Regions from separate parts of the Corynebacterium nuruki S6-4 genome, predicted to be linked through region 3. Evidence: predicted binding sites of a transcription regulator. Region 3 holds the regulator's gene; each other region holds the start of a gene.
The links. The regulator LexA, encoded in region 3, represses DNA repair genes until DNA is damaged. The targets are predictions, from matches to a motif close to CGAACANNTGTTCG.

Region 1: FSW06_RS12810 (HNH endonuclease signature motif containing protein) is a predicted target of LexA. The motif match lies at 3,435-3,448, and genes of this name have one in related genera.
Region 2: FSW06_RS00015 (HNH endonuclease signature motif containing protein) is a predicted target of LexA. The motif match lies at 5,783-5,796, and genes of this name have one in related genera.

The regions. Positions count from the first base shown of each region.
Region 1 covers NZ_CP042429.1:2,827,828-2,838,173, reverse strand. The annotation lists gene glmS (glutamine--fructose-6-phosphate transaminase (isomerizing)) at 1-105, opposite strand, end outside; gene FSW06_RS12830 (dienelactone hydrolase family protein) at 168-1,097, shown strand; gene FSW06_RS12825 (hypothetical protein) at 1,125-1,415, opposite strand; gene FSW06_RS12820 (hypothetical protein) at 1,466-2,896, opposite strand; gene FSW06_RS12815 (hypothetical protein) at 2,893-3,240, opposite strand; gene FSW06_RS12810 (HNH endonuclease signature motif containing protein) at 3,528-5,267, shown strand; gene glmM (phosphoglucosamine mutase) at 5,380-6,741, opposite strand; tRNA gene FSW06_RS12800 (tRNA-Lys) at 6,849-6,924, opposite strand; gene FSW06_RS12795 (GlxA family transcriptional regulator) at 7,073-8,047, shown strand; gene FSW06_RS12790 (acetyl-CoA hydrolase/transferase family protein) at 8,058-9,560, opposite strand; gene FSW06_RS12785 (succinate CoA transferase) at 9,697-10,346, opposite strand, start outside.
Region 2 covers NZ_CP042429.1:387-10,732, reverse strand. The annotation lists gene glmU (bifunctional UDP-N-acetylglucosamine diphosphorylase/glucosamine-1-phosphate N-acetyltransferase GlmU) at 1-665, shown strand, start outside; gene FSW06_RS00045 (ribose-phosphate diphosphokinase) at 749-1,714, shown strand; gene FSW06_RS00040 (50S ribosomal protein L25/general stress protein Ctc) at 1,891-2,544, shown strand; gene pth (aminoacyl-tRNA hydrolase) at 2,626-3,192, shown strand; gene pth (aminoacyl-tRNA hydrolase) at 3,189-3,848, shown strand; gene FSW06_RS00025 (spermidine synthase) at 3,859-4,722, shown strand; gene FSW06_RS00020 (aldo/keto reductase) at 4,756-5,715, shown strand; gene FSW06_RS00015 (HNH endonuclease signature motif containing protein) at 5,876-7,588, shown strand; gene FSW06_RS00010 (FAD-binding protein) at 7,713-9,377, opposite strand.
Region 3 covers NZ_CP042429.1:454,662-465,007, forward strand. The annotation lists gene FSW06_RS02030 (DeoR/GlpR family DNA-binding transcription regulator) at 1-555, opposite strand, end outside; gene ptsP (phosphoenolpyruvate--protein phosphotransferase) at 731-2,464, shown strand; gene lexA (transcriptional repressor LexA) at 2,840-3,616, opposite strand; gene FSW06_RS02045 (LysM peptidoglycan-binding domain-containing protein) at 3,912-4,514, shown strand; gene nrdR (transcriptional regulator NrdR) at 4,600-5,118, shown strand; gene hrpA (ATP-dependent RNA helicase HrpA) at 5,151-9,251, opposite strand; gene ahpD (alkylhydroperoxidase, AhpD family) at 9,433-9,957, opposite strand; gene FSW06_RS02065 (peroxiredoxin) at 9,957-10,346, opposite strand, start outside.

The sequences.
Region 1 (10,346 bases), 800 kb from region 3:
CCGGTACTCCATCCGGGCGAGGGCGTCCAGACCGATGTCGAGGGCGCCCTCACCGGTCTCCGCGTTCTTCAGGGGATCCCCGACGTATCCAACGATGCCACACATGTCGACAAGGATACTGAAGTCCGCAACCCGACCGTGTCGCCGCCATCCGTTAAGGTGGGGTCGTGGCTGCGAACGTGAAGAAACTCCTCCCCCGCCTCGGCAGGCCGGGCCCCTACGACGTCAGTACCGGTGACCTCGGAGTCACCGGACTGCCCGGCACGCTCTTCACCCCGGTCGGTGTGAAAGACGCCCCCGCCGTCGCGTTCGGGCACGACTGGCGCACCGGGGCGGACGCCTACCGCTCGACCTACCGGCACCTCGCCAGCTGGGGGATCGCCGTGGCGGCGCCCGACACGGAGACCGGGTTCACCCCCGACCACCGTGGCCTCGCCGCCGACCTCGAGTCCTGCCTCCAGATCCTCGCCGGTGTGCGGCTGGGGAACGGCGCCACGACCGTCGACCCGGACCGGCTCTTCCTCGCCGGCCACGGTATGGGCGCCGGTGCGGCGGTCCTCGCCGCGGCGGGGCGGCCTGTCGCCCCCCGGCAGACCACGAAGCGGCGGTCCGCCCGTGACCGCCGCCGCACCGCCGACCCCGTCACGCCGACGCTGGCCGGGGTGATCGCGGTGTTCCCCTCGGACACGACCCCGAGCTGCTGCGACGTCGCCCGCACGGTGGACGCGCCGGCGCTCGTCTTCGCCCCCGGCAAGGCGGGCCCCCTCGACGCCGGCAGCGCCGACCGGATCGCGGCTTCGTGGCGTGGCCCGGTCGTCTACCGCAGCGTGACGAAGGCCTCCGCGGCCGGGTTCAGTGAGAACCTCGGTCACAAGTTCGCGCTGGGCGCGGGACTGGAGCAGGGGGCGCAGGCGCTCGTCCGCGCCCTCACCGTCGGCTTCGTCCTCGGCACCGACGACGACAGTTATGCGGCCTTCCGCGACCCCGACGCCGCGGTCAAGGGCACGACGACCAGGACCCGCGGCGAACTGTTCGCCGCCCTCCCCGAGTTCGCCGACCCGGTGGAGAAACTGCAGGACGCCCTGCTGCACCGCTGACCGGCACCTCCGACCTGCCCGGTCTGATCAGTCGAAGATCCCCGGCTCCCGGAATTCCCTGACCCTCCGCACCGCCGGTGCCGGCTGACCGGTGTCTGCGGCGGGCGCCCCGGCCGACCGGTCACCGGACTCCCGGAGTTCACCGAGATCACCGAAGTTCCCCTCCTTCACCTGTTTGACCAGGTCGCCGATGGCATCCACCTGTTTCTGCAGGGCCTGCGCGAACTCGTCGGTGATGCGTCCGGCACGGGCGAGGTAGTCGTCGACGACTGCCCCGTAGTCCGGGTGCCCCGGTCCGCTGTCGTGTGTTTCTGCCATGACTCCGTCTCCACTGTCTCTGCTGTCTCTGCTGTCTCCGTTGTCTCCGTTCACCAGTCCCCGCTCCGTTCGACGACGACTCCCCCGTCGTCCCCGCTGAGCCACAACTCGGGGTCCCAGGTATCCGTCGACTCCGCCTGCGGTGGAGCAGGGACATCGACGGCGGCCGGGGCCGATGGAGGCGGCGGCGCAGGTTCGGGTTCAGGCTCAGGCTCTGTCTCTGGCTCAGGCAGATCCGGTTCCACCCCTGCCCCCACCGGAGCCTCCGCGTCATCCTCTCCTCCCTGGTCACTCACCCCGGTCTCCTGTTCGAAGAGGTAGGTGGATTTGTCGAAACCGTGTACCGGATCCACGGTGGCCTCGACGTCAGGCTCCGGTTCCTGCTCCGGCTCAGGAAGTTCCGGTTCCGGCGCGACCTCTGACGGACAGGACGGCTCAGGCTCCGGCTCAGGCTCCGGAGGGCACCCACAGTCCGCCTCCGACACCGGAGGCGGACACGGCGTCGCGGCGAGGTCCGGTACGGCAATGTCCACTGCCGGTGCCGCGACCGCGTGGACCCCGCTGACCCCGTTGACCCCGCCAGCCACCGCGCCTGTCAGAGCGTCGACCGCACCGCCGACCACTGCCGCCGCTGACTGGACCAGGGACCCGACCGCAGTGGCGGCAGTCTGCACTGCGGTCCCGATGACGGCGTCCGGAGCGGCGGGGACGGGCACAGGCGCGCCCGGTGGACCCGGTGGGCACGGTGCGACGGCCGCCGGTTGGGTGCTTACGTCACCGGGTACCGACGGTTCCGGTATCGACGGCGGCACACCCGCGGTCCCGGTATCGACGGCGCAGGTAGGCGTCGTCAACGGGTCATGGCAGCGTCCCGGCTCCGCCGCCGGGGCGCAGTCGGCGATCAGCGTCTCCGTGCAGGTTTCCAGGGCACAGTTTCGCTGCTGCAGCAGTTCCCCCGTGGCGTCCCCCGCGGTGGCCAGGACCTGTTGCGCCGCGTCCCGGAGCGCGACCGCTGCCGCCGGGGTGAGGAGCCCGGCGAGTCCGTCCGCCAGGGCGACCAACGTGTCCGCGACGGTTGTCGCTCCGGCCACGCACTGTTCGACGGAGGCGGCGCAGGACGTCGCGACCTCCGACATCGCATCGGCGCAGCCGCAGGCCGATGTGCCCGCCTGTTCAGCTGCCCGGTCATGTGCCTCCTGGTCCTGTGCCGCGGCCTCGAGTGATCCGGTCACTGCACCGTGACCGAGTCCGAGGAGTGCCCCGAACGGATCGGCACTGAGCAGCAGCCGTCCGGATGCCGACGTGGTCAGTTCCCTGACCCCGTCCCTGATGCTGTCCGGCATCAGGCCGACGGCGAAGTCTGCGAGAGTCACCAGTGTCCCGATGTTCGCTCCGCCACCGGCCACCGCGGAACTGCCGGCGAGCCTGCCCAGGGCGCCGTCGATCTGCGCGGCACCCTGGCCGGATGCGGGCCGTTTCACGACGCACCTCCGGAGAATTCGGCCGTGGATTCATCCTCCGCCCGTTCCACGAGCAGGACGCCCTTCTCTGCTGCCGCGATACCGTCGCTGAGTCTGCGGAGGTGGCTGATCCTGTTGTCCTGGATCCCGGCGAACAGCGCAGCCACCTCAGCGGCCTGGGATGCCAGGCCGTTGCCGAATGCAGGGATATTCACCCGGGGCGCTGCCGCGGATACGGCGTCCACCCGGTCCGCGAGTTTCTGCGTCATCTCCCTGATACCGGCATGTGCCCGTTCCGGTACCAGATGCATCGTGGCGCCTCCGCCAGTCGCCGCGGTCGGAGCTTTCCCGTCGACAGACCCCATGTGCCGTCCCTCCTCTGTGTCTGCGTCCGCACTCCGGGACGCCGATTTCGATGGTCACCAGGGATAGACGCCCGCCAGCCGTCGAAGGTTCCCCGACCCCACGCTTTTTCCGGGGTATTCGCCCGGCACTCCCCAGGCAAGTACGTTGTCGGACGCCGGGACACAGTCCGGCGAACAGGCGTTCCACATGATTTCGAACAGGTGGTTGACTCTGTCCGGTGGGTGGGGTACTCTGTGACGTAGAGCACATCAGGAGAAGGTCAGGCGGGGACCACCGGGAGGGGACCATGACCACCACACCACCCACCGACGACAACCACGGCAACAGCAGGGACGACAACAGCAAGCGCGACGGCGAGAGCGGCAGGACCAGCCGGCTCGGCGGCGGGGACCACCCCCGTGGTGGCCGGCACGTCCCGCACGGTACCGAACCGACCAGCGGCGAGACCTACAACAGTCTGTCGCAGAGGTTGGCCGGGCCGGTGAACACCGCCGAACTCACCCTCGTCGCCTTCCTCACCACCATCGGACCCGCCGCCCGCCTGTCGGCCGCCCAGGCCGTCCGCCGCCGCGGCCACCGCGAAGCGGTGTGCTACGCCCACGCCGCGGACCTGGCGGTGCGGATGCCGGCCCTGTTCGACCGTATGCGCACCGACTCCCGCTACAGTGTCGAACACCTCGAGATCATCTGGACCCGCATCAACCGGCACGCCCGCGCCCTCGCCGCCGCCGGCCAGCAGCTGCCCGCCACCGTCGACGAGGCGGTTGCCACCCGGCTCGGGGCCCAGCTCACCCCGGACGGGACCGTGTGGTCGGTGCCCGCTCTCGGCGACGCCACCGACGGGATCCTCACCGACGTCGCACCGGTGCCGGTCGCCGACACCGAGGACACTGAGCGAAAGACGGTGGGGCTGACGCGGCGGGGTACCCGGTTCACTCTGGAGTGCGGGGACCGGTCGGTCGCCGACGGGCTGTGGGAACCGTTGTCCGCCGCGGCGCTGGAGGTGCGTAAGGAGCTCCTGGTTGAGCAGGAGACCCTCCGGGCGCAGCAGCAACGCCAGGCGCAGCCGGAGTCCGGGTGTGAGCCGGAGTCGGCGGAGTTGGTGGCGGCCCGTCGGATCGTCGACGGCATCATCAACCCGGCCGGCGCGAGCACCGAATCCGGTGTGCCGGAGGAGGAGCCGGTGGCGACGTTGGCGGATCCGTTGCCGGCGCCGGGGATGATCCGGTGCCGGGGTGAGGCGATGCTGAAGATCCTGGGTGGTCACCGTGACCAGTTGAAGGTCGTCGTCAACGTCTACACGCCGAGAACCGACGACCCCGACGGACCCGGCGGCAACGGTGGCCCCGACGGTGGAGACACCGGCCCCGACGGCACCGGCGGTCCCGACAGCGGTCCTGAGGCCGGCCCGACCGGCCCGGACAACGGCGACGGTGGAGACACCAACCCTGCCGGTGACGCTTCCGCCGCCGGCCCGGCCGGCCCGGGGACGGGTCCGGAGACTCCGGACCCTGTCCCACAGGCCGGTCCGACCGCCCCCACCGGCCCCGCCTGTGGTCCCGGGTTCGTCATCGGCAACGGCTGGGTGTCCCCGACGACCACCGCCACCCTGATCGAGGTTGCCGACCTGGTCCGCGACCTGCCCGACATCGAGGATCTGACCGACACCGGCTGCTACCGGTTCACCACCCTGCACCGGGCCACCGCGGTGGGCCGCGACGCCCGCTGCCGGTTCCCCGGCTGCCGGGTGCCGGCCGACCGGTGCGAACTCGACCACATCGTCAACTCACCGTTCACCGACCCGGACAGTGACGGGCCGACGAGTATCCGCAACTGCGCATGCCTGTGCCGGACCCACCACCAGTTGAAGACCAGGAAACTCTGGAAAGTGCACACCCCCGACGACGGGATCACCCTGCACTGGGCCGGCCCCGCCGGGGTCACCGCCACCACCGTGGCCTCGGGCCCGTTGGTTGTCGACTGTGCCACCGGAACCGATCCCGGCGGGCCGGCACAGGCGGCCTGACCCCCGGGGCCGCCACCACCGCCTGACAGTGTTCCCACCCACCATCTGACGAGCCGACCCGGCGTCCGGAAAACCGGACGACCGGGACACACCCACGCGACAAAACAGGAGGTCAGCCCTCCGCAACCACCACCGCGGCGAGCTTCCCCGCCACCCGCTTCGCCTCAGCCGACGTGACAGCCTCGACCATCACCCGGTACACCTGCTCCGTACCACTGGGGCGCAGCAGGACCCGGCCGTCGTCCCCCAGCTCGGCCTCCGCAGCAGCCACGGCGTCCGCGACCACCGATGAGGAATGGATCCGCTCCTTGTCCTCGACAGGGACATTGATCAGCGTCTGCGGCAGGACCGTCATCACCGCAGCCAGCTCACGCAGCGTCTTCCCCGTCTTCGCCATGCGCGCCATCAGCGACAGCCCGGTGAGCGTCCCGTCCCCGGTCGTGGCGTGGGCAGGAATGACGACATGCCCGGACTGCTCGCCACCGAGGGACAGATCATGCGCATTCAGATCCGCGAGCACATACCGGTCACCGACCTTCGCACGTCGCAGGGTGATGCCCTGCTCCTCCATTGCCAGCGCCAGTCCCAGGTTCGACATGACCGTGGCGACCAGCGTGTTCTTCCGGAGCTCCCCCGCCTCCTTCATGGCGACGGCGAGAATCGCCAGAATCTGGTCACCGTCGACGACATTGCCCTCGGAATCCACCGCGAGGCAGCGGTCCGCGTCACCGTCGTGCGCCAGACCGAGATCGGCGTGGTGGTCCAGGACAGCCTGCCGGACCACATCGATATGGGTCGACCCGCAGTTGTCGTTGATGTTGAAGGCGTTCGGGGTGTTGTGGATCGCGACGACATCCGCACCCGCCGCCTCGTAGGCCATGGGGGCGGCCTGGCTCGCGGCACCGTTGGCGCAGTCGACGACCACACGGATGCCGTCGAGGGGTGTCGGCACGGCCTCCTGCAGGTGGAAGAGGTAGCGTTCCAGCGCATCGCCGGACTCGTCGATGACCCGTCCGATCGCCGCACCGGTGGGCCCGGACTCGTCCCGCTCGTTCTGCAGCTCCAGCATCATCGACTCGATCTCGTCCTCGACGGCGTCGTCGAGCTTCCGCCCACCGGAGGAGAAGAACTTGATGCCGTTGTCCGGCATCGGATTGTGGGAGGCCGAGATGACGACGCCCATGTCGGCACCGTAGTCGTCGGTGAGGAACGCGACCGCCGGCGTCGGCAGCACACCGACATCCAGGACATCGATGCCCTGGGACGCCATCCCCGCCGCCAGGGCCGACGACAGCATCTCCCCCGACACCCGCGGGTCACGTCCGATCACCGCGGTAGGGCGGCGGCTGGAGCCCGCCGCCGCCGTCCCGGTGAGGACCCGGGCCGCGGCCGCCCCCAGGCGGAGCGCCAGAGGTGCGGTCAGCACCTTGTTCGCCAGACCACGTACCCCGTCAGTTCCGAAAAGTCTGCTCATAGGCGGCAATGTTACCGGTTACCGTCGCCGACCCCCGTCATTCCCCCGACCTCACCTGCCCGACGTGCGGTGGACGACCCCGGCGGGACGGAAGGAAGCGAAAATACTGGTGGGCCCCGTGGGGCTCGAACCCACGACCTGCGGATTAAAAGTCCGTAGCTCTACCAACTGAGCTAGAGGCCCGTATCGGATAGCAGTGTAGCGTACCCCGGCCGCCCCACCCACCGTGTCCCCCCGTCAGACATCCAGGTTTTTCCGCTGATACCATTCCAGCCATGGCGGACATCACAGTTTTCCGGACGAGAAACCGGCGAATCAGGACATTCCGCGCATGCTGAGACGAATCGCCGTCATCATTCCGGAGGGCGCCTCCGCCCTCGACGTGACCGGACCCGCGGAGGTCTTCAGCCGGGCGGACGGCCGGGACGGCAACCACTACGAGCTCGTGTTCACCTCGCCGACGGGCGGGGACGTCCGGACGACCAGCGGCATCGTGATCAGCGCCGCCGCCGCAGCCGCCGACGTGACCGCCGGCGGCCCCGTGGACACGGTCATCGTCGCCGGCTCCGACCAGCTCACTGTTCCGGCGCCGCCCGGCGGTCTACTGTCGGCTGTCTCGGTCCTGGCGACCGGCGCCCGCAGGGTCGCCGCGGTCTCGACGGGGACCTTCGCGCTGGCCGCGCTCGGTCTCCTCGACGGACGCCGCGCCACCACCCACTGGCGGCACACCACCGCCCTGCACAGCCGGTACCCGGAGATCCTCGTCGAGGAGGATCTCTACTTCGTCAGGGACGGCCGGTTCGCCACGTCAGCGGGTGTGGCCTGCGGGATGAATCTGGCCCTCGCACTGGTCGAGGAGGACATGGGCACCGCAGTCGCCCGGTCCATCGCCCAGGAACTGGAGGTGTTCCTGCACCGTCCCGGCGGACAGGCGCAGTTCGCCTCCCGCGGGAACCCCTCCCCCGACGGCTCCTTCTTCGCCTCGCCCCTGAAACGGGTGACGGACGCCGTCCTCGAGAATCCGCAGGCGGACCACACCCTGACCTCGATGGCACGGACGGCGGCCGTGAGCCCCCGCCACCTCGGACGACTGTTCCGGGACGAGCTCGGCACCACCCCCTCCCGGTGGGTCGAGCGGGTGCGGGTGGACCGCGCACGGCAGCTGCTCGTCTCCGGGAACCTCCCGGTGACCACCGTGGCGGAACTCGCCGGCTTCGCCACGGACGAGGCGATGCGCCGGGCGTTCTCCCGCATCCTGCAGGTCACCCCGACGAGCTACCGCAAGCGGTTCGCCACCACGGGGTGACCCCGCCGTCCTACGGCAGCATCGAGCCGGTCTCAACGAACCGCTTCTGGAAGTCGAAGACGTGCGCCAGCTCGTGCGGGGTCTGCAGGAACTCGCCCTGGCCGGCGCGATCGACGTACTCCTCGAGCAGCGGACGGTACTCCGGCGCGGCGATGGAGATCATCTTCTGGGCGCGGTCACGCGGGGCGAGACCACGCAGGTCTGCGTAGCCGTACTCGGTGATGATGACCATGACGTCGTGCTCGGTGTGGTCCGTGTGGGTCACGTAGGGCACGATCGCGGAGAGCTTGCCGCCCTTGGCCACCGCCGGGCTGATGAACGAGGAGATGTAGGCGTTGCGGGTGAAGTCACCCGAACCGCCGATACCGTTCATGACCCGCGAGCCGATGACGTTGGTGGAGTTGATGTTGCCGTAGATGTCGGCCTCGATCATGCCGTTGGTGGCGATGAGGCCGAGGCGGCGGATGACCTCCGGGTGGTTGGAGACCTGCTGCGGCCGCAGGATGATGTTCTCGCGGTACTTCGCGGCGTCCCGGTTCATCTTCTCCGCGTACTCCGGGGAGAGGGAGAACGAGGTCGCGGAGGCGACCGACATCTTGCCGGCGTCGATGAGGTCGAGCATGCCGTCCTGGATGACCTCGGTGTAGGCGGTGATGTTCTCGAACTTCGAGTCGAGCAGGCCCGCCATGACCGCGTTCGGGACGTTACCGACGCCGGACTGCATGATGTAGCGGTCGTAGGACAGCCGGCCGGCGGCGACCTCGCCCTCGAGGAAGTCGAGGAAGTGGCCGGCGATGGCCTTGGAGGTGTCGTCCAACGGCTTGAACGGCGCGTTGCGGTCGGGTGAGTCGGTCTCGACGACGGCGACGACCTTGTTGACGTCGATGTCGATGTAGGGGCTGCCGATCCGGTCACCGACATTGGTGATCGGGATGGGCTGCCGGTGCCCGGGGAGACCGATGCGGTAGATGTCGTGCATGCCCTCGAGCTCCTCGGACTGCCACGAGTTCACACCGAGGATGATCTTCTCGGCGGCGTCGAGGTACTCGACGTTGTTGCCGACCGAGGACGAGGGGACGATCCGGCCATCCTCGAGGATCTTGGTGACCTCGACGATGGCCACGTCCATCGTCCCGAAGAAGCCCTCCTGCACCATCATGCCGAGGTGCGAGAGGTGGATGTCCGCGTACTTCATCTTCCCCGAGTTGATCTTGTCACGCATGATCGGGTCGGACTGGTAGGGCGCACGGAACTTCACGGCGTCCGCTTCGGCGAGCTCACCGTCGAGTTCGGCGGAGGTCGACGCACCGGTCAGCAGGGAGATCGCGAACTCCTCACCCCGGGCGTGGAACTCCTTGGCGCGCTTGGCGATCGCGGTCGGCAGCACCTTCGGGTAGCCGGCTCCGGTGAAGCCGGACATTCCCACCAGGTCATCGTTGTTGACGAACTCGGCCGCCTCGTCGGCGGTCATGACCTTGGCGCGGAGCCCCGGGTGGGCGATCCTGTCTGACATCGTGGTGTCTCCCTCTCATCGTGGATAGGCGTCCGGTTCGGACGGTCAGTGACAAGTATCACGCGGGAGAGATTCTGTGACCACGGTTATACGGACAGGAATCAGTCACTTTCAGACATAAACTCTTATATCTGCATTACTTCTTCATGGTGCCGGTCTCGAGGAACCGGGTGTGGAACCCGAAGGCGCGGGTCAGATCGTGCGGGGTCTGCTGCGCCGTGGACTTCGAGGCGTACTCCACGTACTCCTCCAGCAGCGGGCGGTACTCCGGGTCGGCGATGGCGATCATCTTCTGCACCCGGTCACGCGGGGCGAGACCACGCAGGTCCGCGTAACCGTGCTCGGTGACGACCAGCTTGACGTCGTGCTCGGTGTGGTCGACGTGGGAGACCATCGGGACGATCGCGGAGATCGCACCGTCCTTGGCCACGGCCGGGGTCACGAACGACGAGATATAGGCGTTGCGGGTGAAGTCACCCGAACCACCGATGCCGTTCATCATCTTCGAACCCGCGACATGCGTGGAGTTCACGTTGCCGTAGATGTCGGCCTCGATCATGCCGTTGATGCCGATCGGGGCGAGACGGCGGATGACCTCCGGGTGGTTGGAGATCTGCTGCGGCCGCAGGATGATGTGCTGACGGTAGCGGGCGGCGTCTTCGTTCATCCGGTGGGCGGCGTCCAGCGACAGGGAGAACGACGTGGCGGAGGCCATCGACATCTTCCCGGCGTCGATGAGGTCGAGCATGCCGTCCTGGATGACCTCGGTGTACGCGGTGATGTTCT
Region 2 (10,346 bases), 450 kb from region 3:
CCACCGTCGTGGATCCCCTGACCACCTGGATCGACGTCGAGGTCACGGTCGGCGCCGACGTGACGATCCTGCCCGGCGTCCAGCTGCAGGGCCGGACCGTCATCGCCGACAACGTCACCGTCGGACCGGACTCGACCCTCGAGGACGTCGAGGTCGGCGAGGGTGCCCACGTCACCCGGACCCACGCCCGGCAGTCCGTCATCGGCCCGCGCGCCGACGTCGGCCCGTTCACCTACCTGCGTCCGGGCACGGACCTCGGCGAGGGCGGCAAGCTCGGCGGCTTCGTCGAGGCGAAGAACGCCACCATCGGCCGGGGGTCGAAGGTGCCGCACCTGACCTATGTCGGGGATGCCACCATCGGTGAGGAGTCCAACATCGGCGCCTCGTCCGTCTTCGTCAACTACGACGGGGTGGACAAGCACCACACCACCGTCGGCGACCACGTCCGGACCGGGTCGGACACGATGTTCATCGCCCCGGTCACCGTCGGCGACGGCGCGTACTCGGGCGCCGGCACCGTGATCAAGGACGATGTCCCGGCGGGCGCACTCGTCGTCTCCGGCGGCCACCAGCGCAACATCGAGGGCTGGGTGCAGCGCAAGCGTCCCGGTACTCCGGCCGCCAAGGCCGCAGAGGCCGCCGAGCGCGCGGCAGAGCAGCAGTAAACCCACCCCCACGTCTTGGTGCCCGTCCGGCGGGCATTTACGATGTGCTGTGTCACACAACCACCGGAAAGGTCATTGAACCCGTGTCCTACTGGATCGACAACCAGAAGAACCTCATGCTGTTCTCCGGTCGCGCCCACCCCGAACTGGGGGAGGCCGTGGCCCGCGAGCTGGGGATCGAGCTGACCCCCACCACTGCGCGCGACTTCGCCAACGGCGAGATCTTCGTCCGGTTCGAGGAGTCCGTCCGTGGGTCGGACGCCTTCGTCCTGCAGTCCTACCCGCAGCCGCTGAACAAGGCGATCATGGAGCAGCTCATCATGATCGACGCCCTCAAGCGCGGCTCCGCCAAGCGCATCACCGCGATCCTGCCGTTCTATCCGTACGCCCGGCAGGACAAGAAGCACCGCGGCCGCGAGCCCATCTCCGCCCGCCTCATCGCGGACCTGATGAAGACCGCCGGTGCCGACCGTATCGTCGCGGTCGACCTGCACACCGACCAGATCCAGGGTTTCTTCGACGGCCCGGTGGACCACATGCACGCCATGCCGATCCTCACCGACTACGTGCGGAAGAACTACGGCACCGACAACATCGCCATCGTCTCCCCGGACGCCGGCCGGGTGAAGACCGCCGAGAAGTGGTCGAACACCCTCGACGGTGCCCCGCTGGCCTTCGTCCACAAGACCCGCGACATCGACGTGGCGAACAAGGTGACCGCCAACCGTGTCATCGGTGACGTCGAGGGCCGCACCTGCATCCTCATCGACGACATGATCGACACCGGCGGCACCATCGCCGGCGCCGTCGACGTGCTGCGCAAGGCCGGGGCCGGCGATGTCATCATCGCCACCACCCACGGGGTGTTCTCCGACCCGGCCCGCGAGCGGCTGAACTCCTGCGGCGCCTGCGAGATCATCACGACGGACACGCTCCCGCAGAACACCGAGGGCTGGGACAACCTCACCGTCCTGCCGATCGCCCCGCTGGTGGCCAAGACGATCCACGAGATCTTCGAGAACGGTTCGGTCACCACGCTGTTCGAGTGATACACTCTCCTCGTCTCGGCGAGGGCCGGTGAAGTCACCGGCCGTTATCGACGCGAATACGTTTTTCCACGGCCCTCCGCGGCCTGTGGTCGACGCCCCCGCCGCGGCCTTCGTGCCGCGGCTTTTCGCTTTGTTGACCGTGACAGCCGCAGAACCAACCGTGAAGGAGAGCCACCATGGCCACCAAGATCATCGAGATCGCCGCCCAGCCGCGCACCGAGTTCGGTAAGGGTGCCGCCCGCCGGCTGCGCCGCGCCTGGCGCGTCCCGGGCGTCGTCTACGCCTCCCACCAGGAGCCGGTCCACGTCAGCTTCGACCTCCTGGAGTTCCAGGGCATCGTCCGCAACCACGGCGTCAACGCCCTGGTCGACGTCGACGTCGACGGTGAGAAGTACCTCGCCATCATCAAGTCCGTCGACCAGAACGTGCTGACCTTCGACATCGACCACGCCGACCTCCTCGCCGTGAAGCGCGACGAGACCGTCGCCGTCGACGTCCAGGTCCTCGTCGAGGGCGAGCTGGAGCCGGGTGTCGAGTACATCCAGGACGCCGACACGGTCACCGTCGAGGCCAACGTCCTCAACATCCCGGAGGAGCTCACCGTCTCCCTCGTCGGCAAGCAGATCGGCGACCAGATCCTGGCCTCCGACGTCGAGCTGCCCGAGGGCGCCACCCTGGTCTCCGACCCGGAGACCCTGGTCGTCAACTTCACCGCCCCGGAGGACAACGAGGCCGAGGCCGACAGCGCCGCCGCCGAGACCGGTGCCGGCGAGGCCCCCGCTGCCGCCGAGGCCGAGGAGCCGGCCGCCACCGAGGAGTCCGCGGAGTAGTTCCCGCCCTCTCCCCCACCCCCGTCCCGCCGTGTGCGGTACGGGGGTTCGGTGTCTCCGCCGACGGCGGGTTGTGCCATGATGGCCTCCGTGAGCAGCAACACCTCATCCACTCCCCTCCTCATCGTGGGTCTCGGCAACCCCGGAGCGGAGTACGAGGGCACCCGGCACAACATCGGTGCCATGGTGCTCGACGAACTCGCCGGCGACCTCGGCACGGGGTTCAGCGTCAACCGGAAGGTCAATGCCCGCGTCGCGGAGACGCGGGTCGGTGACCGACGGGTCATCCTCGCCACCCCCCGCAGTTTCATGAACCTCTCCGGCGGGCCGGTCAAGGCCCTGACCGGCTACTACGGGCCCGGCCAGGTCCTCGTCGTCCACGACGAGCTGGACCTCGACCCGGGCACCGTGAAGCTCAAGCACGGCGGCGGTCTCAACGGGCACAACGGCCTCCGGGACATCGCCAAATCGCTGGGGACACAGGACTTCGACCGGATCCAGGTGGGGATCGGCCGCCCGCCGGGACGGATGTCCCCGGCGTCCTACGTCCTGAAACCGTTCGCGAAAGCGGAGCGCGCCGACCTCCCGGTCACCCTCGCGGACGCCGCCGACCTCGCCACCGCCGTGGCCCGCGGGGAGGCGGCATGAGCATCCTCGCCCGCCTCGCCACCCTCCTCGGCCGTCACCGGCAGGACGCCGAGACGGTGTGGGACGCCCTGCCGCCCGCCCAGTGGCTCATCGTCGGCCTCGGCAACCCGGGGCTGAAGTACGTCCACACCCGCCACAACATCGGCTACCGCGTGGTCGACGAACTGATGCGCCGCCATGACGAGCGGTTCATCGGCGTCCCCGGCATACCGGCCCGCGTCGCCCGCACCGGGGTCAGTGAGCACGGCGTCCTGCTCGTCCGGCCGACGACCTTCATGAACGAGTCGGGTCAGGCCGTCGCCCCGCTGGCGGCGTCCTACGCCATCCCCGCCGACCACGTCATCGTCATCCACGACGAGCTGGATCTGCCGGCCGGGACCGTGCGGGTCAAACTCGGCGGCAACGAGAACGGCCACAACGGGCTGAAATCGGTCACCGCGGAACTCGGCACCCGCGACTTCGTGCGGATCCGGGTCGGGATCGGCCGGCCGGACGCCGGGAAGAGCGTGGTCGACCACGTCCTCGAGCCGCTGCAGAAGGGCAGTCTCGACCTGGACGCACTGCACGACGCGGTCCGGACCGCCGCGGACGCCGCCGAGATCATCGCCGACCGGGGTGTGCCCGCCGCCCAGAACGAGATCCACGGCCGGCGGTAGGATACCGGGCATGTCCTCCCGCAAGAGAAGCTACCGTGGCACGTCCGACAACGACGACGGCCCGGTCGCCGGGATCTACGAGGGCGACTACGGCCCGATCGAGCTGGAGCAGGACCCGTACTCCGCCGGCGGCTGGCTGGTGAGCGTCAACGGGGTGCCGAGTTCCCACATCGTCCTCGGCGAACCCCGGGAACTGGTCTTCGAGTACATGCGGTGGATCGCGGTCGCGGTCGAGACCCACGTGCGCGACCACCTGGACCCCGCCACGCTGCGGCTGACCCACCTCGGTGGCGGGGCCTGCACGCTGGCCCGCTATTTCGCCGACGTGTACCCGGCGTCCCGCAACACCGTCGTCGAGCTCGACGGGTCCCTGGCGGTGCTCGCCCGGCAGTGGTTCGACATCCCCCGCAGCCCCCGGGTGAAGATCCGGGTGGACGACGCCCGCGAGGTCGCCGACGCCTTCACCCCGGCCAGCCGCGACATCATCGTGCGGGACGCCTTCGCCGGCGCCGTGACCCCGGAACCGCTCACCACCGTGGAGTTCTTCGACCACTGCCGGCGGGGCCTCTCCCCCGGCGGGATCTACGTGGCGAACTGCGGGGACCACCATGACCTGCGCGGGGCGAAGGCGGAGCTCGCCGGTATGGCCGAGGTGTGGGAGCATGTCGCGGTCATCGCCGACCCCCCGATGCTCAAGGGGCGCCGCTACGGCAATATCGTGCTCATCGCCTCGGACGTGGAACTGCCCGCCGACGGCAGCCCGGCGATGGCCGCGGCGTCCCGGGAACTGCTCGGCGGCGGGGTGCCGGCGCAGTACAGGGACGAACGGTGGACCCGGCGGTTCTTCTCCGGGGCGGTGGCGCGGCGGGACTGAAAGCACCGGGGACGGGGACGTAGGGTCGGGGGCATGACTTCTACTCCACTCTCCTCCCCGCCCGTCGCACTCGGTACCTGGTCCTGGGGCACCGGCGATGTCGGCGGGGACACCGTCTTCGGCAACGACCTCGGTACCGCCGAGCTGAAACCCGTGGTGGACGCCGCGATGGCGTCCGGGCTCACCCTGTTCGACACCGCACCGGTGTATGCGACGGGAAATTCCGAGAGGATCCTCGGGGAGCTGCTCGCCGGCTACGACCGGGCCAGCTACCAACTGTCGACGAAGTTCTCGACCGGCATCGCCGACCTGTACGGCAACGACATGGACACGATGCTGGACGCCAGCCTGGAGCGGCTCGGCACCGACTACGTCGACATGTACTGGATCCACAACCAGGACGACATCGAACGCTGGACGCCAATGTTGATCCCCCAGGTGAAGTCCGGCCGGGTACGCCGGGTCGGGGTCTCCAACCACAGTCTCGCGCAGATCCGGCGGGTCACCGAGATTCTCGCCGAGGGTGGCGTCCGGTTGTCGGCGGTGCAGAACCACTACAGCCTGCTGTTCCGGGATTCCGAGGACACCGGTGTGCTCGACTGGTGCCACGACAACAGCGTGGAGTTCTGGCCCTACATGATTCTCGAGCAGGGTGCGCTCACCGGCGCCTACGACGTCGACCACCCGCTGCCCGAGGGCAGTGACCGGGCGCGGACCTACAACCCGGTCCTGCCCCAGCTCACCCGTCTGACGGACGCCATGGCGGCGATCGGGGACGCCCACGGTGGCCTCAGCGTCGCCGAGGTCGCCACGGTGTGGGCCGTGGACCGCGGCACCGTGCCGATTGTCGGGGTGACGAAGAAGAAGCACATCGATTCCCAGGTGCGGGTCGCCGGCGTGCACCTCACCGGGGATGAGACGTCGACCATCGAGGAGCTCGCCGCAGCGACCGGGGTCCAGGTGCGTGCCGCGTGGGAGAAGCCGTTGGAGTGACGCGGGCGGCGGACGCTGGGTGACGGGCGCGGTACGCAGTCTGACGAACAGGCGTTCTACATGATTTCGAACAGGTGGTTGACTCTGTCCGGCGGGTGGGGTACTCTGTGACGTAGAGCACATCGGCAGAAGGTCAGGCGGGGACCACCGGGAGGGGACCATGACCACCACACCACCCACCGACGACAACCACGGCAACAGCAGCGGCAACCGCGACAAGCGCGGCGGCGGGAGCGGCAGTACCGGCACCCGCGGCGGCGGGGACCATCCCCGCGGCGGTCGGCACATCCCGCACGGCACCGACCCGACCAGCGGCGAATCCTTCAATTCCCTGTCGAGGAAGTTGGCCGGCCCGGTGAACACCGCCGAACTCACCCTCGTCGCCTTCCTCACCACCATCGAGGATGCTGCCCGCCTGTCGGCCGCCCAGGCGATCCGCCGCCGCGGGCCCCGCGAAGCCGCGTGCTACACCCACGCCGCAGACCTGGCGGTGCGGATGCCGGCCCTGTTCGACCGTATGCGCGCCGACACCCGCTACAGTGTCGAACACCTCGACATCATCTGGACACGCATCAACCGCCACTCCCGCGCCCTGGCCGCCGCCGGGGAACAGTTGCCCGCCACCGTCGATGAGGCGGTCGCCTCCCGACTCGGCGTGCAGATCACCCCGGACGGGGTCGTGTGGTCGGTACCCGCCCTCGGTGATGCCACCGACGGGATCCTCGCCGACGTCGCACCGGTCCCGGTCGCCGACACCGAGGAGACCGAACGCAAGACGGTCGGGCTGCGGCGGCGGGGTACCCGGTTCACTCTGGAGTGCGGGGACCGGTCGGTCGCCGACGGGCTGTGGGAACCGTTGTCCGCCGCGGCGCTGGAGGTGCGTAAGGAGCTCCTGGTTGAGCAGGAGACCCTCCGGGCGCAGCAGGCGCGTGCGGCCGGAGAAACTGGGCCGGAGTCGGCCGAGTCGGAGGAGTCGGCGGAGTTGGTGGCGGCCCGTCGGATCGTCGACGGCATCATCAACCCGGCCGGCAACCCCGCCGACCCCGACTCCGGCGACGGTGTCGGCGTTCCGGAGGAGGAGCCGGTGGCGACGTTGGCGGATCCGTTGCCGGCGCCGGGGATGATCCGGTGCCGGGGTGAGGCGATGCTGAAGATCCTGGGTGGTCACCGTGACCAGTTGAAGGTCGTCGTCAACGTCTACACACCGAAACCCGACGGCCCCGACAGCAACGGTGGCCCCGACGGTGGAGACACCGGCCCCACCGGTCCTGCCGGCGGCGGCGACCGCAGTCCTGCCGCCCGCCCGGCTGCCCCGGAGACGGGTCCGGATACTCCGGGTACTGTCCCGCAGCCCGGTCCGACCGGTGCCACCAGCACCACCGCCCCTACCGGCACCGGCTGTGGTCCCGGGTTCGTCATCGGCACCGGCTGGGTGTCCCCGGCCACCACCGCCACCCTGATCAACACCGCCGACCTGGTCCGCGACCTGCCCGACATCAAGGATCTCACCGACACCGGCTGCTACCGGTTCACCACCCTGCACCGGGCCACGGCGGTCGGCCGGGACGCCCGCTGCCGGTTCCCCGGCTGCCGGGTGCCGGCCGACCGGTGCGAACTCGACCACATCATCAACTCCCCGTTCACCGACCCGGACAGTGACGGGCCGACGAGTATCCGCAACTGCGCATGCCTGTGTAGGACCCACCACCAGTTGAAGACGAAGAAACTCTGGAAAGTCCACACCCCCGACGACGGGATCACCCTGCACTGGGCCGGCCCCGTAGGGGTCACCGCCACCACCGTCGCGTCGGGCCCACTGGTCACCGGCTGTACCACCGGAACCGATCCCGGTGGGCCTGCCCGGGCGGCCTGACCCCGGGGCCGCCCTGGCGGGACCCCACCCACCACCCCTGTCCACATCCACCGCGCGACGAGCCGACCCGGCGTCCGGAAAACCGGACGACCGGGACACACCCACGCCCGAAAAACCCCGGTACCTACCGCCCCGCCATGTGGCGGGCGGCTATCATCCCGAACACTACCGCCGGTCCGATCGTCGAGCCGGGCCCCGGGTAGGTGTGGCCCATGACCGCCGCCGAATTGTTGCCCGCCGAATAGAGACCCGGGATGACCGAGCCGTCCTCACGCAGTGCCCGCGAGTACTCGTCACACAGCACACCACCCTTGGTGCCGAGGTCACCGACAACCACCTTCACCGCGGTGAACGGTCCCTTCTCCAGGGTGCCGAGGTTCGGGTTCGGGTGGACATTCGGATCCGAGTAGTAGCGGTCGTAGGCGGAGTTGCCACGGCCGTAGTCACCGTCGACCCCGGCACGGGCGAAACCGTTGAACCGCTCCACGGTCTGCTGCAGCACCAGCGGATCCGCTCCGGTCGCCGCCGCCAACTCCTCCAGGGTGTCGGCCCGGTGGTAGATCCCCTCGGCCTTCATCGCCTTGACCGCCTTCGGATCGAGCATGTAGTTGCGCAGGTACTTCAACGCATGCCGGTGATCGGCGACCAGCCAGTAGTCGCCGTGCACGCCTGGACCGTGGAGTTCCTCGTCGTGGGCGAGCATGTGGTGGCCGATGTCGATGTAGGACTCGGATTCGTTGGCGAAGCGGCGTCCCTCCTCATCGATGATGATGCTGTGCGGCAGCGACCGTTCCCCGAGAATGAACATCGGCCCGGAGACCGAGGTGGGGGCGGTGGACGCACCCCACCAGGCGTCCTCGAGGAACTCGGTGGCCGCACCGTGGTCGACGGCGATCTCCAGGGGGCGGCCGAGGTTCCCCGGCGCGCCGGAGGGGTTGCCCTCGATACCCTGCAGGTCAGCCCGCTTCGCCCGGTTGTGGTCGAATCCGCCACCGGCGAGCATCACACCCCGCCGGGCCCGCAGGGTCACCGTCGAGCCGTCCTGCCCGGCGACCACCCCGACGACGCTGCCGTCCTCGACGACGAGGTCCTGCAGCGGGCATTCCAGCCGCAGTTCCACCCCGCCCTTGAGCACGACCTTGTCGAGGAAGGACGCGGTGAGCCCGGCGCCGAGTCCGGCCGCGTACCCCCGCTGCACCACCGCATTCTTCGCCGTCCGCAGCACCATCTCCGCGCCACGGCGGAAGCCGCTGACCGTCGACCAGGCGCGGCTGAGCAGCCAGACATCGTCGGTGAGGATCGGCATGGGCGTCTCCATCTGACAGGTTTTCGCCCACTCCCCGATCCGCGACCGGGCGAAGGGGACGTGCTCGATCCCGCGGCCGATTTTCCCGCCGGCACGTTCCGGGTAGTAGTCGGCGTAGTCCGGCGACCGGACGAATTCCATGCCGGCCCGCTGCGCGGTCGTGACGAAGTCCGCGACCCCGTCGACGAACGCCTCCTTCCGGGCGCGGTTGGTGGCGCGGCCGGCGTCCCCGACGGTGGCCTCCAGGTAGTCGAGGGCCTCCTCCCGGGAGTCGCCGACCCGGTCGGCCTGCATCAGCGGATTGTCCGGCAGCCACATCCCGCCACCGGACATCGATGAATTCCCGCCCCACCGGGCGGTGCTCTCGAGCATGAGGACGCTCAGTCCCTCATCGAGCGCCCCGAGCGCGGTCGAGAATCCGGCGGCGCCGGTCCCCACCACGATCACGTCGTATTCTTCCTGTCGGTCCTGCCGGTCAGCCACGACGGCCTCCTCACTGGGTCTCACTGGGTCTCACTGGGTCAGTACGTTCCCCACCCAGTCTCCGTCGCCGGTCATTCGTGGGGCACCCCCACGCCCGGGTAGACTGACCAGCCGTGTCAGATACCGTCTCCTCCGTCAGTCCCGCCACCGTCCTCTCCGAGGCACACCGCCGCCGCACGTTCGCCGTCATCGCCCACCCGGACGCCGGTAAGTCGACGTTGACCGAGGCGCTGGCGCTGCACGCGCACGTCATCAACGAGGCCGGTGCGGTCCACGGCAAGGCCGGGCGGAAGTCCACGGTCTCCGACTGGATGGAGATGGAGAAGGAGCGCGGTATCTCCGTCGCCTCCTCCGCCCTGCAGTTCGAGTACGCGCCCGAGGGCCACGAGGGCGCGCCGTACATGATCAACCTCGTCGACACCCCCGGTCACGCCGACTTCTCGGAGGACACCTACCGCGTCCTCACCGCCGTGGACGCCGCAGTGATGCTCATCGACGGCGCCAAGGGCCTGGAGCCCCAGACACTCAAGCTGTTCCGGGTGTGCAAGGCCCGTGGCCTGCCGATCATCACCGTGGTGAACAAGTGGGACCGGCCCGGCAAGGAGCCGCTGGAGCTCGTCGACGAGATCGTCAACGAGATCGGCCTGCAGCCGACGCCGCTGTACTGGCCGGTCGGTGAGGCCGGCGACTTCCGCGGCCTCGCCCGGCTCAGCCAGGAGGGTGAGGCGCAGGAGTACATCCACTTCCTGCGCACCGCCGGCGGATCGTCCATCGCCCCGGAGGAGCACTACTCCCCCACCGAGGCTCTCGACCGGGAGGACGGGGTCTGGGAGACCGCCGTCGAGGAAGCGGAACTGCTCACCGCCGACGGTGCGGTGCACGACGAGGAACTGTTCCTCGGCTGCGAGACCTCACCCCTGATCTTCGCCTCGGCGATGCTGAACTTCGGTGTCCACCAGATCCTCGACA
Region 3 (10,346 bases):
TTCCAGTGACAGGGCGTTGGTGCCGATGAAGGCGACCTCGGCATGCTGCACGGCGAGGGCGCGCAACGTCGTGTCACCGATGACCGCCTGGGTGTTGGGGCGGATCCTGCCGCCGAGCAGCTCGACCTTCTCGATGCCGGCGGCGCCGAGCCGGACGGCGATCGGGAGGCAGTTGGTGAGGAACGAGACCTCCGGGCTGACCCGCGAGGGATCCTCGGCGATGGCGTCGGCGAGCATGGCGGTCGTCGAGCCGGCGTCGAGGAAGACGAGGCCGGCGTCCGGCAGCAGTCCGACGGCGGCGCGGCCGATGCTGATCTTCGCCGCCGTGGACGTCGAACTCCGGACGTCGAGGGGGGTCTGGCGCGTCTGGTAGTCGTTGCTGGGGACGGCCCCGCCGTGGACCCGGTGCAGGGCACCGTCGTCGTCGAGGACGGTGAGGTCCCGGCGGATGGTCTCCGGGGTGACGTTGAAACGCTCCGCGAGTTCGACGACGGTGACCCGGCCGTTCACGGCGGTGAGTGAGGCGATCTGCCGGCGACGTTCTTCAGAATTCACACCCCTCATCCTATGGGGTGGGGGTGGTCAAGGGTGGGGGATGAGGGGGTGAGGGCACCCGCCGGGTGGGGGTAGTGTGGGGCGCGATAACGAACCGCGCGACACTCTGTCGTCCCTGTCACCAGGGGTGGGACGCCCCACCCCGGGGCAGCGGCGCAGATTTCTGGAGGCCACTGTGACCACGTCAGATCCCGTCCACGATGCTGATTCCGCCACTGAAGAGGTCGGTGTGCCGGCGCTGCTGAGGGGCAAGCCGGTGGTCCCGGGGGCGGTCACTGCCCCGGTGACCTGGGTGACCGCCCGGCCGGCGCTGCCCGGACCGGACGCGACGGTGCCCGAGGACCGGCGGGACGCCGAATTCGCCGCCTTCACCGCCGCCGTGGACGCCGTCGCGGACCGGCTGTCCGGGCGCGCGGAGACCGTGGACGGGCACGCCCGGCAGGTCCTCGAGGCGACGGTGGCCATCGCCCGCGACCGTGCCTGGGCGAAGAAGGTGAAGAAGTCGGTCGCCGGGGGACAGGCCGCCGACTATGCGGTCCGGCAGGCCACCGACGACTTCGTCGCCATGTTCGTCAAGGCGGGCGGGGTGATGGCGGACCGGGTGACCGACCTGCGGGACGTGCGGGACCGGGTGATCGCCGAACTGCACGGTGAGCCGGAGCCGGGCGTCCCGGTGGTCGACGCCCCGCATGTGCTGTTCGCCGACGATCTCGCACCGGCGGACACCGCCACCCTCGACCCGTCCCTGATCGTGGCGGTCGTCACCGAGAAGGGCGGGGCGACGAGCCACACCGCCATCATCGCCCGACAGCTCAACATCCCGTGCGTGGTCGCGGTCGGCGCGGATCTGCGGGCCATCCCGGCGGACACCCCCGTACTCGTCGACGCGTCGGCCGGCACGGTGGAGACCGGTGTGCCGGCGGATGAGGCACAGCGCCGGGTCGCCGAGGCGGCGGACCGGGCGGCGCGGATCAGCAGCTGGACCGGTCCCTGTGCGACCGCTGACGGTCACCGGGTTCAGTTGCTGGCGAATGTGCAGGACGGCGCGACGGCACGGCAGGCCGCCGCCTCCGTGGCGGAGGGGGTCGGCCTGTTCCGCACCGAGCTGTGCTTCCTCAGTGAGACGAGTGAACCCTCGGTGGAGGACCAGGCGGCGCGGTATGCGGAGGTGTTCGCCGCGTTCCCGGAGGGGAAGGTGGTGGTCCGCACCCTCGACGCCGGGTCGGACAAGCCGGTGCCGTTCGTCAACGCCGAGGACGAGGAGAACCCGGCCCTCGGTGTCCGTGGACTGCGGATCGCCCGGGGGAATCAGGAGCTGCTGGAACGTCAGTTGGACGGTATCGCTCTGGCCCTGTCGCAGACGGAGCGCCGTGGCCCGGACGCGCAGGCGTGGGTGATGGCACCGATGGTGGCGACGGTGCATGAGGCGGCGTGGTTCGCCGAGCTGTGCCATGCCCGGGGGCTCACCGCCGGCGCGATGATCGAGGTGCCGGCGGCGGCGCTGCTGGCGGAGAAGATGATGCGCCACCTGGATTTCGTCTCGATCGGGACCAATGACCTGACCCAGTACACGATGGCGGCGGACCGGCTGTCGGCGTCGCTGGCCTATCTCACGGATCCGTGGCAGCCGGCTGTGCTGCGGCTGGTGCACACCACCTGCCGGGCGGGTTCCGCGGCGAAGACCGCGGTGGGCGTGTGCGGCGAGGCTGCCGCGGACCCGCTGCTGGCCTGTGTACTCACCGGTCTCGGGGTGACGTCCCTGTCGGCGGCGACGCCCGCACTCGCAGCGGTCGGTACCCAGCTCGGTGAGGTCGATTTCGTCACATGCCGCGACATGGCCGCCGCCGCACTCGACGCCGACGGCGCGGAGGAGGCCCGGATCGCGGCCGCCGCGGTCATCGGTCTCTAGCTTCCGCCCGCTGGGTCCCTGTGGCCCCCGGTACTGCTGGGCCCGGTACTTCCGTGGCCTTGTGATCCTGCGACCCTGCGCTCCTGCGCTCGACCCGCACGTCCAGGGGCGGTTGCGGACGTCGCCGGTGTCGGTTTTGAGAACCCAGGGGTCGGTCGCATCCTGGCCCGGTCGGGTTCGCGAGCCCAGGTGCTGTCCTGGGGCAGGAAACTCGACCCGTCGGTTCGTTCCGCGGACATGAACCTGTCGGTTCGTTCCGCGGACATCGGGTTCGAAGCCGGGATCAGGGTCGGGCTCAGGGTCGGGCCCGGGGGTCCTTTCCCGCGTCATCCCGGTGGTCGCGACCGGGTGCCACGACATCCCCGGGACGGCCACCTAGATCTTGCGGAGCACGGCGACGACCCGGCCGAGGATCTCGGCGTCGTCGCCGCGGATCGGCTCGTACAGTGCATTGTGGGGGATGAGCCAGGCGTGGCCGGCGTCCCGCTGGAACTCCTTGACCGTGGCTTCGCCGTCGATCATGGCGGCCACGAACTCGCCGAGCTCGGCGGTGTTCTGGGACCGGACCACCACCCAGTCACCGTTGTAGATGCCGGCATCCTGCATGGAGTTGCCGACGACCTGGAGGAGGAAGAGCTCGCCACCGCCGACGAGCTCCTGCGGCAGGGGGAAGTGGGCCTCGACATGCTCCTCGGCGAGGATCGGGGCGCCGGCGGCGATCTGGCCGACGACGGGGACGTAGGCCGGGGTCGGCATTGAGTCGTCGACGGCCGCGGCGGACATCGGTTTACGGCCCGGTCGGGGAGCGGACGAGATGTCCTCCGGACTGCCGTCGAAGGACCGGATGTCCACGGCACGGGGCTTGTTGTCCTCACGACGGAGGTAGCCCTTCCGCTCAAGTTCCTTGAGGTGGTAGGAGACCGAGGAGGTCGAGTTCAGGCCGACCGCGTCGCAGATCTCGCGGATGCTGGGCGGGTAGCCGCTGAACCGGATCGCGTCCTTGATGACCTCGAGGATCCGTCGCTGCCGGTCGGAGAGCTTCTCCCGCCCCTGCGGATCGTCGTGGGTCCCCTTGGCGGACAGTGACCCCTTCGGCCTGCCCCGCTTGCGTCCGCCCGTGGGTGTCCCCGTCGGCTGCTGTGTGTCTGCCATGATCCCTCACTCCTGGACTGGGTCAATCTGTGGCCCGTCGCCGCCGGCGCCGGGTAGTCCCCTCTGACCCTACAGGACGGCGAGCGGTTTTCCCACCAAGATGTTCGAAATATTCCCGCGGGCTGTGGACAGTCTCGAACGGGTGTGCTACCTTCGCGTTCGACGGCGTCATTTCGAACAGAGGTTCCATGTTCGATGGCCGCTGACGGTCCGGTGTCCGGTGCCGGTGGTCTGATGACCGGCATCGGCGCTGCACCGTCAGTGCGGACGCACCGAGCAGAAGGAGATTGCCACCATGGCTGCACCAGTTGTCTATCCGGTCCGGTTGACCGACTACCGTGACCGCCCCGTGACCCCGTCGGCCCGGATCCACGGCACCGGCCGGGTGCGGCGGTACCGGGATGCGGACACCGGTACGGGGAGTTCGAACACCGCGGGATGCGGTGAGGCGGTCCGTCCGACCCCCGCGGCGCGGGCCCGGCTCCGGATGCGGACCACCCGGCAGGAACGCCCGTTCGACGTCGGGGGACGGGCCGTCGCACTGCGCCGGCGGATCTGGTCCGTCGCACAGTCGCCCGGCGGCGTGCTGCTGTCCTTCGCCACCGCGCTCCTGCTCGCGTGCGGGGTGCCGGTCCTCACCGGGTCCCTGGACGGGGATGCCGGACAGGGGCCGGAACCGGCGGTCGCCGCGGCGACGGTGGACGACGGGACAGCCCCCGGCGGGCCCGGCACACCGCACTATGTCCGGGTCGCGGAGGGGCAGAGCCTCTACGACATCGCCCGCTCACAGGCGCCGGACATCGCGGTCGGGGAGGCGATGGCCGCTCTCTCCGACCTCAATGATCTGGGGGACCGGGACCCGCGTCCGGGCACGTTACTGTCCGTCCCGCAGTGGTGACCGGCACGGAAGTGCGGCCCTGCGGGCACGGACGGCTAGGATGGTGGCGTTTCTGACCGCCACCCGATTTTCAAGGACGTCGCCCATGCTGTGCCCCTCCTGCCGTTCCGAGCAGTCGCGGGTGGTCGATTCCCGCACCGTGGACTCAGGGTCGGCGATCCGCCGCCGGCGTGAGTGCACCCGGTGCGGCACCCGGTTCACGACCATGGAGCGGTCGGTGCTGCTGGTGACCAAGCGCAACGGGGTCACCGAGGAGTTCAACCGGGACAAGCTCATCCGGGGTGTCGGCCGGGCATGTCAGGGGCTCGGGGTCTCCGGGGACGAGCTGAAGGTGCTCGCCCATGAGGTGGAGCAGTCGGTCCGCGCGACCCACGGCTCGCAGGTCGCCGCCAACGAGATCGGGCTCGCGATCCTCGACCCGCTGCGTCGGCTCAACGAGGTCGCCTATCTGCGCTTCGCCTCGGTCTACAAGTCCTTCCGTTCCGCCGACGATTTCGAGGAGGAGATCCGGTCACTGCGCGCCCTCCGGACCGGTGGGCCCGGACAGCCGGGGGACGGGACCGCCGCGGCGGGCGGGACGGCGGGCGACCGGCCCGTCAGCTGAGACCGGGGAGTCGACGCACCCGCCGCCCCGCGTCAGTGGATCTTCGCCAGTGCCTTGTGCACCCGCTGCACGCTCGCCGTGCGGGCGGTACCGAGGTGCTGGGCGAACAGCGAGACGCGCAGTTCCTCCACCAGCCACTCGACATCCTTGAGCTGCGGTGAGGCCGCCCGCGCCGACGGCAGGCGGTCGCGGGTCGCCTTGACGGCCTCGATGCAGCCGTTGACCTGGTCGGCGAGCTCGGCCTCCTTGTCGGGGTCCTGCTCCAGCAGGGTCAGCCGTTCCTGCATCGCCGCGACATAGCGGGGCACATGGCGCAGATGCGCCACACCGTTGCGGGCGATGCGGTGCGGGCCGAGGAAGAAGTCGAGCTGCCGGGACATGTCGTCGATGGACTCGCCGGACCACCCCTTCAGCTCTTCGCGCATGTCCGCGACGGCGAGGACGGCCGGGGCGACCGCCACCACCGTCTGACGGACGAGACCGGGGCCACGGTCGCGGGCGGCGGCGACCGCGTCGGCGCACCGTTCCGGGTCCCGCACGACCGGTCCGTACTCCTGCAGCAGCTGCCGGCAGGCGAGGACCCGGCAGTCGTCGACGACCGCCTCAGGACCACCGGACGGGTAGTTGTCCAGGGCCACCCGCTGGCGCAGCGGCAGTCCCTTCACCATCTGTTTCGTCGACACGGTGCAGTCCGCGAGCATGAGATCGAGGACGGCGGTGAACTGCTGTCCGGCTGCCGCGCGTTCGGTCGGGTACGCACGCAGGACGACCGACCCCTTCTCCACGACGAGAGCGGGATACGTGTCGACCGGCTGGCCGTCGACGAAGGTCTGGACCGACTCGGGGATCGTACCGATGCCGTCAGCGGTCCAGCTGTCCTCACGGGCGAGGATACCGGCGGCACTGCCGGCGCTCCCCGCGCCGCCGGAGCCGCCTGAACTGTCCCGGCCGGCCCGGTCCCCGGAACCCCGGCGCTTCCGTTTCCGGCCCGGGGTGTGGACCGCGGCATCGGTGGGTGCGGGCGCATTTCCCCGGGCCGCGGCGGCGGCGATGGACTGGGTGATCTCCCCGGCGAGCTCCCGCTGCAGGTCGGCGAGATCACGGCTGCGCGCGACGGTGTTGCCGCGCCGGTCCACCGCGGCGAAGATCATCCGCAGGTGGTCGGGGACCCGGGACCAGTCGAAGTCGGAGGCGCTGATCCCGGAGCCGCCGAGTGACCGGAGTGCATCGGCGAGCGCCTCGTCGACGGCCCCGTCGAAGGGGGTCATGCGCTGCAGTGCCGCACGGGCGAACTCACCGGCCGGGACGACGGTGGTGCGCAGCGGTTTGGGCAGCGTGCGGATCAGCGCGACGCAGAGCTCCTCACGCATGCCCGCGACGAGCCAGCGGGTGTCGGTGTCATCGACACTGGCCAGCAGCGGCAGGGGGATGCGCATCGTGATGCCGTCATCGGGGTCCCCGGGCCGGAAGACGTATGTCAGGTCGAACTCCATCGAGCCCTGCCGCCAGGTGTCCGGGAACTCCCGGGCCTGCGCGGCCTGGTCGTCGGAACTGATGAGGGCGTCCTCGGTGAAATCCAGGAGCGTCGGATCACTGCGGCGGGCCTTCTTCCACCACGAATCGAAGTGCCGGGCGGAGACGACCGAGTCGGGGATCCGTCGGTCGTAGAACTCGTAGAGGATGTCGTCGTCGACGACGATGTCGCGCCGGCGGGCCTTCTCCTCCAGCAGGGTGGTCTCCTCGAGCATCTCGCGGTTGTGCCGGAAGAACGCGTGGTTGGTCCGCCAGTCGCCTTCGACGAGGGCACTGCGGATGAACATCTCCCTGGCTTCGGCGGGCTGGACCCGGGCCAGCGGGACCGTCCGGTCGGGGATAACCGGCAGTCCGAGCATGAGGACCTTCTGGTGCACCATCGCCGCGCCCCGCTTCGAGGACCAGTGCGGCTCGGAGTAGGTGGACTTCAGCATGTGCGGTGCCACCTCCTCGAGCCATTCCGGGACGAGCGGCCCCACGGTGCGGGCGTACACCCGGGAGGTCTCGACGAGCTCGGCGGCCATGACCCACTGCGGCGGCTTCTTCGCCAGGTTCGACGACGGGTGGATCATGAACGAGGTGTTGCGGGGTCCGGTGAACTGCCGGCTCGAGCCCTCCCGCATGCCGATGTTGGTGATGAGTCCGGAGAGCATCGCCTTGTGGACGGCGTCCTCGTCGACCACCGGACCGGACGCCGCGGTGGCGGCGGTGGCGTCAGAGGCGTCGAGGACGAAGCTGAGGTTGCGGACGTGCCGGATGTTCGGCACCTTCCAGTGCAGGTCCTGGATGGTGGTGAGCAGCTGACGGACGAGGTCGATCCACTCCCGGACCCGGACGTAGTGGATGAACTCGGCCTTGCACAGCTGGCGGAACCGGTTGCCGGACAGTTCCCGACGCTGCTCCTGGAGGTAGTTCCAGAGTTTGAGCAGCGAGGTGAAGTCGGAGTCCGCCCGGAACCGGGCGTGCGCCTGGTCCGCCTGGGCCTGCTTCTCCATCGGGCGTTCGCGCACGTCCTGGATACTGAGGGCGGCGACGATGACCGTGACCTCCTCGAGGACGTGGGCGACATGGGCGGCGACGAGCATGCGGGCCAGGCGCGGATCGGTGGGGATCCGCGCCATGTCGCGACCGGTCGGGGTGAGGGTCTGTCCGGTGCCCTCGAAGGCGCCGAGTTCGCGGAGCAGCTGGACGCCGTCCCGGACCGACTTGGCGTCCGGCGGCTGCAGGAAGGGGAACCGGGAGATGTCGCCGAGGTCGAGTGCCGCCATCGACAGGATGACGCTGGACAGGTGGGTCCGGAGGATCTCGGGATCGGTGAACTCCGGGCGGGCCTCGAAGTTCTCCTCGGAGTAGAGGCGGATCGCGATACCGTCGGCGGTACGGCCGCAGCGTCCGGAACGCTGCCGGGCACTGGCCTGACTGATCTCCTCGACGGGGAGGCGCTGGACCTTCGTCCGGTGCGAGTACCGCGAGATGCGGGCGTACCCGGTGTCGACGACATAGCGGATACCCGGGACGGTCAGTGAGGTCTCCGCGATGTTCGTGGCGAGGATGATCCGTCGCCGGGGCCCGGTGGAGAACACCCGGTGCTGCTCCGCCGAGGACAACCGGCCGAACAACGGCAGGATGTCGATGTTCCGGAACTTCGCGTCATGGAGGGCGTCCGCCGCATCCCGGATCTCACGCTCCCCGGAGAAGAAGCAGAGGATGTCGCCGGGGCCCTCCGCCATGAGCTCGCCGACCGCATCGGTCAGACCGACCAGGGGGTCGGTCTCGACCTCCCGGCCACCGTCGCCGTTGTCGTCGGCGCCGACGGTGCGGGTCAGGGGGCGGTAGCGGATCTCGACCGGATACGTGCGGCCGGAGACCTCGATGACCGGAGCCGGCGTGCCGTCGGGCTCGGCGAAGTGCTTCGCGAAGGATTCCGGGTCGATCGTCGCGGAGGTGATGATGACCTTGAGATCGGGACGCTTCGGGAGGATCTCGCGCAGGTAGCCGAGGAGGAAGTCGATGTTGAGGCTGCGCTCGTGTGCCTCGTCGACGATGATCGTGTCGTAACCGCGTAGCAGGCGGTCGTGCTGGATCTCCGCGAGCAGGATACCGTCGGTCATGAGTTTGACGGCGGTGGAGTCGCTGACATGGTCGTCGAACCGGATCTTGTAACCGACCCGGCCGCCGGGCTCCCCGGCCTTCTCCCCGAGCTCGTCGGCGATGCGGTCGGCGACGCTGCGGGCGGCGATCCGTCGCGGCTGGGTATGACCGATCCGTCCCCGGGCACCCCGGCCCAGGGCGAGGCACATCTTCGGCAGCTGGGTGGTCTTGCCCGAGCCGGTCTCGCCGGCGACGATGACCACCTGATGGTCACGGATCGCGGCCATGATGTCGTCCCGTCGTGCGGAGACCGGGAGCGACTCGGGGAACCGGATGCCCCGGTCCAGGTTCTGGCGCAGTGGACGCCGCGACTGTCGTGCCCGGTGCGACCGGTTCCCCCTGCCCCGGCGTCGCTTCCCCGGCTGTCCCTGCCGGCCCTGTCCGCTCTGCTGACCGTCATTCCGGGGGGCGGTCGCGCGCTGCCCTGCCTGTTCTCCGTCGGATGCCACCCCGCGATTCTACCACCGGGTCTGCTGCCGGCGGACCGGGCGCCGGAGCGTCCCGCCGCTGGTCGCGGGGGAGGTCAGGGGAGTGGTCGACCCGGTCACGACAGCAGACAGCGTGGCCGACCTGGTGTGGTCGGCCACGCTGTCTGTGTGGCTGGGTGGTCGCCGGAGCGACCGGTGTGTGCTAGATCGAGTCCGCGATCTGCAGCGCCTGGGCGACGCCCTGGACGGTTGCGGCGACCTTGACGGCCTCGAAGACCTGCTCCTTGGTCAGACCCTCCTCGCGGACGGTCTTCTCGTGGGCGACGGTGCAGTGCTCGCAGCCGTTGATCGTCGACACGGCGAGGGAGAAGAGCTCGAAGTCGGCCTTCTCGATACCCGGCTTGGAGATGACGTTCATCCGCAGGCCCATACGGACCTGGGAGTAGTCGTCCCCGAGCCAGCCGCGGGCGCGGTAGGCGACGTTGTTCATCGCCATGATCGAGGCGGCGGCGAGGGCCGCGTTGTAGGCCTCGTCCGACAGGTGGGTCTTGGCTTCCTCGGTGATCTCGGAAATGACCTGGTCGTTACGGGTGGCGGCGGCGGTGGCGACGAAGGTGCCCCACAGCTGCTGCTCCGACAGCTCAGTGGACCGGGCGAGCGAACCGAGGTTCAGCTTGAGATCCTTGGCGAACTCGGGCAGGCCGCCCTTGAGGTTGTCGATCGACATTACTTGAGGGCCTCCTGCACGACATCCATCTTGTTGATGTTCTTGGTCGGGTCGTTGGCCTGCCAGTTGCAGGCGCAGACCTCCTCGGACTGCAGCGCGTCGAGGACGCGGAGCACCTCGTCGACGTTACGGCCGACGGCGTCCGGGGTGACGGAGACGAACTGGATGACGTTGTCCGGGTCCACGATGAAGGTGGCGCGGTCGGCGACACCGTCGGCGTTCTCCACACCGAGGGAGCGGATCAGGTTGTGGGCGACGTCGGCGAACATCGGGAACGGCACACCCTTGAGGTCCGGGTGGGTTGCGCGCCAGTTGAAGTGCGCGAACTCGTTGTCGGTGGAGCCGCCCAGGATCTGGGTGTCGCGGTCCTGGAACTCGTCGTCGAGCTT